3 regions of the Brevibacterium sp. LE-L genome follow, and region 1 is predicted to be linked to each of the others. Evidence: predicted binding sites of a transcription regulator. Region 1 holds the regulator's gene; each other region holds the start of a gene.
What was found. Region 1 encodes LexA, which represses DNA repair genes until DNA is damaged. Its sites were predicted from a motif close to TCGAACANNTGTTCGA; they were not measured.

Region 1 (3,276 bases):
GCCGGCGTTGACGCGGGCGTGGCCGGCGATGCCGATGTCGCGGATGAGCACGCCGCGGTCGAGCAGCTCCTGCCACAGTCGTGCCGGTGAGGAGATGTTGCCGAAGAGCACGAAGTTCGAATCGCTGTCGTGGACGGTGAAGCCGACTTCAGCGAGATGCTCCGACATGCGGTTGCGGGAGTCGATGAGCCGGTCGACGTTGCCGAGCAGCACGTCGGCGTGTTCGAGGGCGGTGCAGGCAAGGACCTGTGTGACCTCGGACAGGTGGTAGGGCAGACGGACAAGGCGGAGGGTGTCGATGAGTTCGGGGGCGGCGATGGCATAGCCCAAGCGCAGCCCGGCACAGGCGAAGGCCTTGCTCATGGTGCGGGACACGACGAGGCGCGGACGGCCGTCGAGCAGGGTCATCGCCGAGGATGCGGCCGGGCGGGAGAATTCCGCGTAGGCCTCATCGACGATGACGATGCCCGAACAGTTCTCGTAGGCGGCGTCGATGACGTCGAGGCCGATCGAGGTGCCTGTCGGGTTGTTCGGGGTGCAGAGGAAGACGATATCGGGGTCGACCCGTGCGACCTCGGCGGCGACGGTCTCAGCGTCGAGGGTGAAGTCGTCCCTGCGGTCGACGTGCCTCCATTCGGCTCCGGTCCCGGTCGTGATGAGCGGATGCATGGAGTAGGACGGGGTGAAGCCGAGGACGGTGCGGCCCGGGCCGCCGAAGGCCTGGACGATGTGGCTGAGGACTTCGTTCGAACCGTTGGCTGCCCAGATCATGCCGGGTTCGAGTGCGACTGTGTCTCCTGCGCGTTCGTTGACACCGTTGAGATAGGTGACGAGGTGTTCGCGCAGCGCAGTGAATTCCCGGTCCGGGTAGCGGTTGAGCCCGGAGAAGTGATTGTTGACGGCGGCACGCATGCTGTCGACGACGACGTCCGGGAGCGGATAGGCGTTCTCATTGACGTTGAGCTGGACCGGCACGTCGAGGTGCGGAGCCCCGTAGGGCTTGAGCCCGACGAGGTCGGCACGCACTGGCAAAGATTCGATGTTTCCCACGCGATCAGTCTACCGAGAGACTCCCACCGCTCCGGCGGCGGGTCGAGCCTCGAGATCCGACATCGGAGCTCCGGCCCGATGCGGCCGAAAGCAGCTCCCCGGCGACCTCGCACGTTGCCACGCTGCGCGGCTGCCGGTCTCACCCGGCCGGCCCTCAGCGGACGGGGACGTCGAGGGTCTGGCCAGGGTGGACGGTCGGAGTCGTCAGATGGTTGATGTCGACGATATCGGCCACGACATCGCGGGTATCGCGATCAAGTCCGAGGCTCGAGGCCACGGTCCACAGCGACTCGCCTTCACCGACGACGACCGCGTCGGCTTCGATGCCGATGCTCTCGGATTCCGGTTCGGCGACCGCTGCGGCCGAGAACGACTGGGTGGCGAGGAGGAGCGCTCCGCCGATGACGACGAGAGCAATGAGCAGGGTCCGGAGAAGGCGAACCGCCTGGCGTCCACGAGTGGTCAGGCGCAGCCCGGTGTTCTGTGCAGACATCGCATTACCTCTTTCATTCGTACGATTCCACCAGCAATCGGTAGAACGTCTGTTCTATTCAACATGCCAATCGAACAAATGTCCAGTCCAACTCGAACATCTATGCGACAATGAGAGGGAACCAGCGTTGTTGATTGATCTGTCAGAACCATCTCAGCCGGCACTGACACGAGTATCTTCGAAGCGGAGATCACGGCGTCCAGCGGCAGGGAATAGAACGAAGGGAAACGAGCAATGGTTCAGAACAAACGAGGCAGAGGCCGGCCTCGCAACGAAGATGTTGCCAGTGAGATCGCTGCCGCTCGCAGCGATGACGACGAGATTCAGATCCCTGAGGGTTCGACCGGCGAAGACGACTTCCGCCTCACCCCACGTCAGCGTCTCGTGCTCGAAACCATCGAACGCGCTGTCGTGACCAACGGCTACCCGCCGAGCATGCGCGAGATCGGCAAGGCCGCCGGACTCGCTTCGCTCTCGAGCGTGGCCCACCAGCTCTCCCAGCTCGAACGTCTCGGTTATGTCCGCCGCGATCCGAAGCGCCCGCGCGCCATCGAGGTCGTCAATCCGTTCGAAGAGGAAGAGGCGGAGCGGGCGAAGTTCGAAGAGCTTGCCAACAACACCGTGCAGGTGCCGGTCGTCGGACGGATCGCCGCCGGTGGCCCGATCCTCGCCGAACAGGAAGTCGATGACATCTTCTCGCTGCCGACGCAGGTCGTCGGCTCCGGTGAGATGTTCCTGCTCAAGGTCGTCGGCGATTCGATGATCGAAGCCGCCATCTGCCACGACGACTGGGTGGTCGTGCGCAAGCAGCACACCGCGGACAACGGCCAGATCGTTGCGGCGCTGCTCGACGGCGAGGCGACCGTGAAGACGCTCAAGCGCAAGGCGGGTGAGCAGTGGCTGATGCCGCAGAACGAGAACTATGAGCCGATCGACGGCACCTACGCCCAGATCATGGGGCTCGTCGTCGCTGTCATCCGCCGCCTCTGAGCACACTGCCGGCGGCCCCGGCACTCAACGCTCGAACACAGAACGCCTGCGACCGGATCGGTCGCAGGCGTTCTGCCATTCAGGCGGAGCGATCGGTCGTCGAGGCGCAGTGCCTAGTCATTCCGTTTCGGACTCGGCGAGGCGGGCCAGGCTCGTGCGCACGAGCTGAGCGTTCGTCGTCGGCCACATCCGCGGCATCGAGTTGACGAGGAAGCCGGAGTACCGGGCCGAACGCAGCCGCGAATCGAGCACGGCCACCACTCCCCTGTCCTTGGTCGAGCGGATGAGCCGACCCGCTCCCTGTGCCAGACGCAGCGCGGCATGTGTGGCGGAGACGGCCATGAAGCCGTTGACACCCCGCTGATCGGCATCCCGCGCGCGGGCCTGCATGAGCGGGTCGTCGGGGCGCGGGAACGGCAGCCGGTCGATGATGACCAGCCGGTTCGTCCGGCCCGGCACGTCGACTCCCTGCCAGAGTGACATGGTGCCGAACAGGCAGGTCTGGTCATCGGCGGTGAATTGGGAGACGAGTGCGGGCAGGCCGTCATCTCCTTGGAGCAGGATCGGAAAATCGAATTTCTCCCGCAGGTGTTCGGCTGCGGCATTGGCCGCCGCCCGAGAGGAGAACAGTCCCAGTGCCCCGCCGTTCGAGGCTCTGACGAGCTCTTCGAGTTCGGTGAGCGCTTCGTCGCTCAGGCCGCTGCGTCCGGGTTTGGGCAGGTGGGAGGCGACGTAGAGGATGC
Region 2 (3,276 bases), 1.7 Mb from region 1:
TATGGACTTCAAGCAGGCAACGGCGACGTGGTGGGACGCGATCACCTCGGGATTCGGGCGCCAGGACGGACTCGAGCTCGACGTGGTCGGGCTCGTCCTCGTCATCGGACTGCCCCTCCTCGTGACGCTGACCCCGGGCATCTGGCGCTTCTTCGGTCTTTTCGTCACCTTCGTCCACGAACTCGGCCACGCATTTGCCGCCCTCACCACCGGACGCGTGGTGAAGGGGATCTCGCTGAATTTCGATCATTCGGGGCAGATGAACTCCTTCGGCCGAGTCGGCTTCTCAGCCACCTGGGCGGGGTTCTGGGGATATCCGGCACCGGGCGTTCTCGGTCTCGTCCTCATCACCTCGGCGGTCTTCGGGTGGGCCCCGCTGGCGCTGTCGGTGGGGGCGTTGATTCTGCTCGTGGCGCTCCTCTTCATCCGGAACTTCGCGGGTGCGATCATCGCCGTGATCACCGCGATCGCGGCCCAGCTCGTCGTCGTAGTCCTGCCGCTCGAATGGATCGCTGTCTTCGTCGCCGCGCTCGGCACCGCGCTGACGGTCGGTTCGCTCAGGGACCTCGTCAAGATCATCCGCGTCCATACCCGCCGCCGACGCGTGCAGCAGTCCGATGCCTATATCCTCGCCCAGGATTCGCGACTGCCGGCCGGTGCCTGGCTGACTCTGTTCGCGCTGGTCATCATCGTGTGCGCGCTCGCCTCCGCGCGCATTCTGTACACGGCGGTATCGATCGGGTCGCTGTGACCTGACGGACCGGTCGCTCGGGTCGCTGCGGTTGACCATGTGCGCGGCATGGGGCCGTGTTCTCATGTCCGTGGCGGATGGCAGAATCGAACCATGGCAGCTCACCCGAAATTCTCCGCCGTTCTCTTCGACTGCGATGGGGTCCTCGTCGACTCCGAAAGCATCACCAACGGTGTTCTGCATGCCATGCTCGTCGAACTCGGCTGGCAGCTGACCGCCGAGGAGTGCATCGCCCGGTTCGTCGGGAAGATGCTCCGCGACGAGGCCGACATCATCGAGGAACACACCGGATTCCGGATCGACGATGAGTGGATGACTGAATTCCGTCGGCGCCGCAACGCGGGGCTCGAGGCCTCACTCCAAGCGATCCCGGGAGTCGTGGAAACGGTGCACCGCCTCGCTGAGTCCTATCCGAACAGGATCGCGTGCGCATCGGGCGCAGACCGTCCGAAGATCGAACTTCAGCTGCGGAAGGTCGGACTCTTCGATGCGTTCGGCGGCCGGATCTTCTCCGGCATGGAGCAGCCGAACTCGAAGCCGTCCCCCGACGTCTACCTCGCGGCTGCCGAATCCTTGGGCATCGACCCCGCCGAGGCTGCCGTGATCGAAGATTCGCCCACCGGAGTGATGGCCGGTGTTGCGGCAGGATCCCGTGTGCTCGGGTTCTGCCCGGATTCGCCGGTCCATCACAGCGTCGATACGCTGCTGGCCGTCGGAGCGGCCGAGACGTTCGCAACGATGGGCGATCTGCCGGGCCTGCTCCTGGAGTAGCCGCGAGGACGCCGCAGGAGCATGACCCAACGGCTGAAGGGGCAAGGGCTGAGCCTCGTGTCCGCTTTCGAGAAGTGTCGGGTTCAGCGCCGTTTGTCTTCGAACAAACGTCTGCAAATAGCAATCAAAAATAGATCACTTCGGTTTGTAATCGAATTGTGACATTCATTGATCTGGTTCTGAAGTAGAATAGAGCCAAGGCATTCACATCGACGTGAAGGGCGGCGAGACCGATGAAGGATCCCCAGGATCCGAGCAACGACGGTCTTGAGCCTGCCTCAAACGATTCTTCGAACGAGTCCTCGAGTGACCCTTCGATCGAAGGCTCCAATGGCTCCTCCATTGAGCCGTCTTCCCTAACGGCCCCGTCTTCCCCTCCGCCGCTGGTCGGCCCCGAATCACCGCGTCGCCTCGATGTCGACCCTGACTCGCCCATGGCCGTGGTTGCGAGCATCGCACGACTGAGCACCGGAGCACGCATCGCAGAACTCCAGGCCGTCGCCGGTCTCTTCCTCGCCGAGGTCGTCGATCGGCTCCGCTATGCTCCCGAGGGCGAGATCTACCACCACGCCACCTTCACCGAGACGGTGGACCGCTTCATCACTGCCCGCGACGGGGAGCCGAAAGACGCACCCTCCGAGCCCGACGGTGATGAGCCAGAAAGCGACGAGTCCGACAACGCTGAGGCGCACGGCGTCGATCCCAGCGCCGTCGGCAACGTCGAGTCCGACAGTGCTGGGTCCGGAAACGTCGAGAGCGACGGTGCGGAGCCAGACGACGCTGAGGCGACCGAAGTCGAGCCCACCGCGGCTGCCTCGCCGAAGCAGCTTCCGAATTTCCCGAAGTTCCAGCTCTACCGGTCGTTCAATTCGTGGGCGCACGAATTCGCCGCAAAAGAAGAAGTCGCCGAACTGACTGCAGTCCTCGGCGCGACGATCGAGGGTGCATACAACGAGATCACGAACGCTCTCACTCTGGTCTTCGGACTGCCGAAGTTCCTCGACCGCTGCCTCAACGGAGAGTTCACTATCGAGCATGTGCTCGTCGCGGCACGGGCCGTGAAGGACGTCGAGTTCGAGTACGTCCCGCGTCTCGACACCTACCTCGGACAGCGTCGCGCCGACATCACCATCGAAACCTTCAGGAAGTCCCTGAACCTCAAGATAGCGTCTCTCGTTCCGGTCGAGGATCGTCTCGAAGTCGCGGCGAGGCGTCGTCGTGTGGACATCACGACCTACGCCGACGGAACCGCTTCGGTGATGCTGTCGGGCCCTGCCGTGGAACTGCAGGCTTTCTTCCTGCGCATCGAGGCGTTCGCGCGCGCCATCCGCAACGGAAACATCTCCGCGTTCACCGATCAGGATGTGTCCGGAATCGATGTCGGCGAGCAGGACAGCATCGCCGCCCTGATGTTCGACATCGCCACGCGAGCGACCCCGCAGATGGTCATCGCCGTGACAGCTCATGACACAACGACCGGAGAGACCTCCACGAAAGAGGTCGCTCTCGACTCCATCGAGACCGGCGACCGCAAAGCCCCCATCTCGGCCGGCGCGGTCGACCGCGCAGCTCGGGCGGCCACACAGGAAGCCGAAGAATCGGCAGGAGCCGGCGTCGAGGTGAGGTCGATCATCAAACTCGCCATGCCCACCCACGGACAATGGGTGCGTGAGCAGGCGAAGATGATGGTGACGGTTCCCTATCTCACCGCAGTCGGCCGCTCGGGGCTTCCGGGAATGTTTTCGGACGGTGCT
Region 3 (3,276 bases), 1.3 Mb from region 1:
CGGTTGAACTCGGCTGAGCCCTGATGGCTGCTGGATGCGATCGTCCTCGCACAGCTGCTGGACCAAACCGATCTCGGACGGCGGCTGGGCGAGACCATGCCGGGAACACGGCCGTACTCGGCTCTGCCCGGAAAATGGGCACAGTCGTCTCCTGCAAGCTGGGGGAGCTATTCGTCGAACAGAGAGTCGACGATGTCGTCTGCGATGAAGCGGGCGTGGAGGATCGGCGTGCGAGAGGGGTCTTTTGCGGCGGGCGGAATGTACGCCGGCCGTCCGTCGAGGAGCATCAAGGTGTCCCAATCGGAGCGATCGAGCAGGTGGTGGTGATAGCTGCAGAGCAGTGCGAGATTGTTGACCTTGGTCTTGCCGCCGCGTGCCCAGGGCACCACATGGTTGGCGTCGCACCAACCGGGAGGGGCGTCACAGCCTGGGAAGGTACACCCTCGATCGCGAGCGGTGATCACTGACAGCTGTTTCCGATTGGCGAAGCGCTGCTCGGTTGCCACCTGCATGGTCTTGGCCTTGTCGCTCATGAGATGGAAGAACACCGAGCCGTTGAGGCCGTCAGCCATGAGTTCTTTGATTGGCACGGGGTTGTCAGCGCCTGTGGTGCCGTGCCCCTTGCCGCTGGCCAGATCCTCCGCCTTGGCGGTGACGACGAGGGCATACGGCGCTCCCGCGGTCGTACGCTGCTTGTCGATCGTAGAGACCAAACCGGCGAATCGTTCATAGATCCATTCCCGTGCTGAGGGCTGCTCCGCACTGACGTCGACGATCTCGCCGTTCTCGCGGACACCGACGCCTGGGGTATCGGACGGATTTCCGGCCGAGCGAACTGCAGCGAGGTTGGGCTCCGGTACGCGCTTGGCGTCATACCGTTCGCCGGAGAGCACCGCGTCGACGATCTCGAGCAGCTCTTCATCGGGAAGCGGAGCAGCTGTTCCCTCGGGTTCGAAGTCTTCGGTGTCGGATGCCAGATGCCCATCGGCAGCACACGAAGCACCTGCGATACCGGCCTCCGAGTCAGCCCCGTCAGTGTCAGGAGCATCGATGGCAGCCTTGTCGCCTTCACCGGCGGACTGAATCCGAGAGGTCAGCAGTCCGTTGAGGGTGCCGCCGGTGACGGGATCGAGCAGTCCCCGCACCTCCCAGTCGCCATTGGCCTTGGCGCGCATCGACATGCAGTACGCAGCGCGGTCAGTCGAGTCTTTCGGTTCCTCGCCGTCCGGGTCGATGTATCCCATGAGCTTGCCGAAGATCTCCCGCAGGTCCTTGAGGCGGACCTTGGGCGCGTTGCGGACCAGGCGCGACTCGACATCGGTGCGGATCTCTTGGCTGACCCAGTTAGGCAGCTTCCGCATGCAGTCTTCGATGACGGATGCCTGGGCGGCGGAGATGGTGCCGGCATGGAGCGCATCCGCGACGAGAGGGTAGAGCGGCGGCAGTGCCTGTCCGGCCATGTCGACGCGTCCGCCGAGGTTCTTGGCCATCTCGGTCCGGCGATTGGCCTCTGCGCCGGTGAGGTTGAACCGATTCTCGATGAGCGATTTCGTCGATTTGGCGCCGAAGTCACTGGGGGTGCCGACACGTTCGCAGACGGAAAGCGCAAGCGTCGACAGCGCTTCATTGATGCGTGTGATCGCCTCGACTCCGTCGGCGAGCATGATGGCCTGATCCGGTCCCATGGGGCGATCGAAGGTGCGCAGCTCATCCTTGAGGCTCATCAGCTGGGTGATGGCGGAGGTGACTTCCGGAGCGAAGCGACTGAGATCTGCCCACTCTTCGTCGGCCAGCAGGGGGTGACCGCTGGTCTGAGGGGCGTTGTCGGCATTCCGATCGGAATGATCGGAGTTGCGTTCGGGAGTGAGGGTCATGGGGATGATTTCCGTTCACCAACATCGTTGTTGTTGAAGTCCAGTTTACTCTCATCGCTCAGAGAACGCCATAGAGAATCGAAAAATATTTCGAACAATCTTCTGATGTTCGCAGATGTTCGGCGATAACAACAGGCTCGGTTGGTTTCAGGTATTTGGGTCTGCTGTCAGTGGTGATCGGCACGGCCAGCGCCCCATGAGCCGCCGACCCGCCGCCGCAAGCCCTGCCGCCACGTCCCGGCTCCCGCAGTCGCGAACTCGGCCGTCCGGTCCCGGCTTCGAATGCGTCACCCGGACGTGGCACGATTGGGGGTATGGATGCCCTGCTCCTCATCGACACCGACGACGCCAGCTATCCCAGTGATGACGCCATGGAGACCCTCGGCGACATCGTCACCCGCACGCGAGCCGTGGGCGGTGTACTCATCTTCGCCTCCACGAAGGAGGACCTCGCCGACACTCCGGACGAGGAGCTGAGCATCTTCGTCCCCAGCGAGGAGGATCTCGTGCTCCGCTCGAACGGTCCCGATGTCTTCGAATGCGTCGACGATCTCGCGGCCGGTCTGCACGATATGGCCATCGACCGGATCATCATCGCCGGCGCCGACGACACCGCGGAAGCTCCCAGCGCCAACGCCACCGCGGATGCTCTCGCCAACGCCGATACCGATGCCGATGCGGATGCTCCCGCCAACGCCGATACCGATGCCGATGCGGATGCTCCCGCCGATGCCGATGCTCCCGGTGCGGTGTACGCCTCGGCGATGGCCGCGCTCGTGTGCAACTTCGATGTCATCGTCCTCTCCGATTCCACCACCGATCCTCACGGCGAACTCGTCACCTGGACCGATGCCGCCGAGTCGGCCGGAGCCATGATCAAGAAGACCGCCGACACCTGGCTGCGGATGTAGCTTTCGTCGCGCCCATGTTCACGGGGCCGATGAAGCGCCATCCGAGGTCACAGCGCTGCGAAGAAGAGCCGTGGCGCCGATTCGGGGCTCCCTCCGCCCGCGCGTTTCTACTTTGAGTAGAATGTGTGAATGGGTTGGGAATTCCACCTTCGTCCAGACACCGATGGCACACGCATGTCGGTGCAGCGAGGCGAACTCGGGGCTGCATCAGAGGAGGAGCCATGACCGGATGGACGAAGTCCGTTCGCGCGCTCTTCGCTGCCCTCATCACGACCCTGCTGGCCCTGCTCATGCACCTCGGTGCCGGCGGCAGCGCCTCGCTCCTGGGCACCGGCGTCGTGTTCGTCCTGGTGCTCTGGGCGGCGATGATCCTCGCCGGCCGACGCCTCGGGTATCTCACTCTCACCGCTCTCCTCGGCCTCGGACAGGTGCTCATGCACCTGACGATGAGCTGGTCGGTGAACGCACACTCCGGAGCCCATGCGGGCGCA

Region 2: ACQE2J_RS00440 (HNH endonuclease signature motif containing protein) is a predicted target of LexA. The motif match lies at 1,801-1,816, and genes of this name have one in related genera.
Region 3: ACQE2J_RS01835 (DUF222 domain-containing protein) is a predicted target of LexA. The motif match lies at 1,953-1,968, and genes of this name have one in related genera.

What each region holds. Positions count from the first base shown of each region.
Region 1 is NZ_CP189759.1:1,759,762-1,763,037, reverse strand. Features, by position in the region: gene ACQE2J_RS07925 (histidinol-phosphate transaminase) at 1-1,050, opposite strand, end outside; gene ACQE2J_RS07920 (LysM peptidoglycan-binding domain-containing protein) at 1,205-1,543, opposite strand; gene lexA (transcriptional repressor LexA) at 1,778-2,533, shown strand; gene ACQE2J_RS07910 (ATP-dependent DNA helicase) at 2,651-3,276, opposite strand, start outside.
Region 2 is NZ_CP189759.1:98,611-101,886, reverse strand. Features, by position in the region: gene ACQE2J_RS00450 (M50 family metallopeptidase) at 2-751, shown strand; gene ACQE2J_RS00445 (HAD family hydrolase) at 845-1,522, shown strand; gene ACQE2J_RS00440 (HNH endonuclease signature motif containing protein) at 1,957-3,276, shown strand, end outside.
Region 3 is NZ_CP189759.1:416,711-419,986, forward strand. Features, by position in the region: gene ACQE2J_RS01830 (N-acetylglucosamine-6-phosphate deacetylase) at 1-7, shown strand, start outside; gene ACQE2J_RS01835 (DUF222 domain-containing protein) at 168-1,874, opposite strand; gene ACQE2J_RS01840 (hypothetical protein) at 2,189-2,785, shown strand; gene ACQE2J_RS01845 (hypothetical protein) at 3,007-3,276, shown strand, end outside.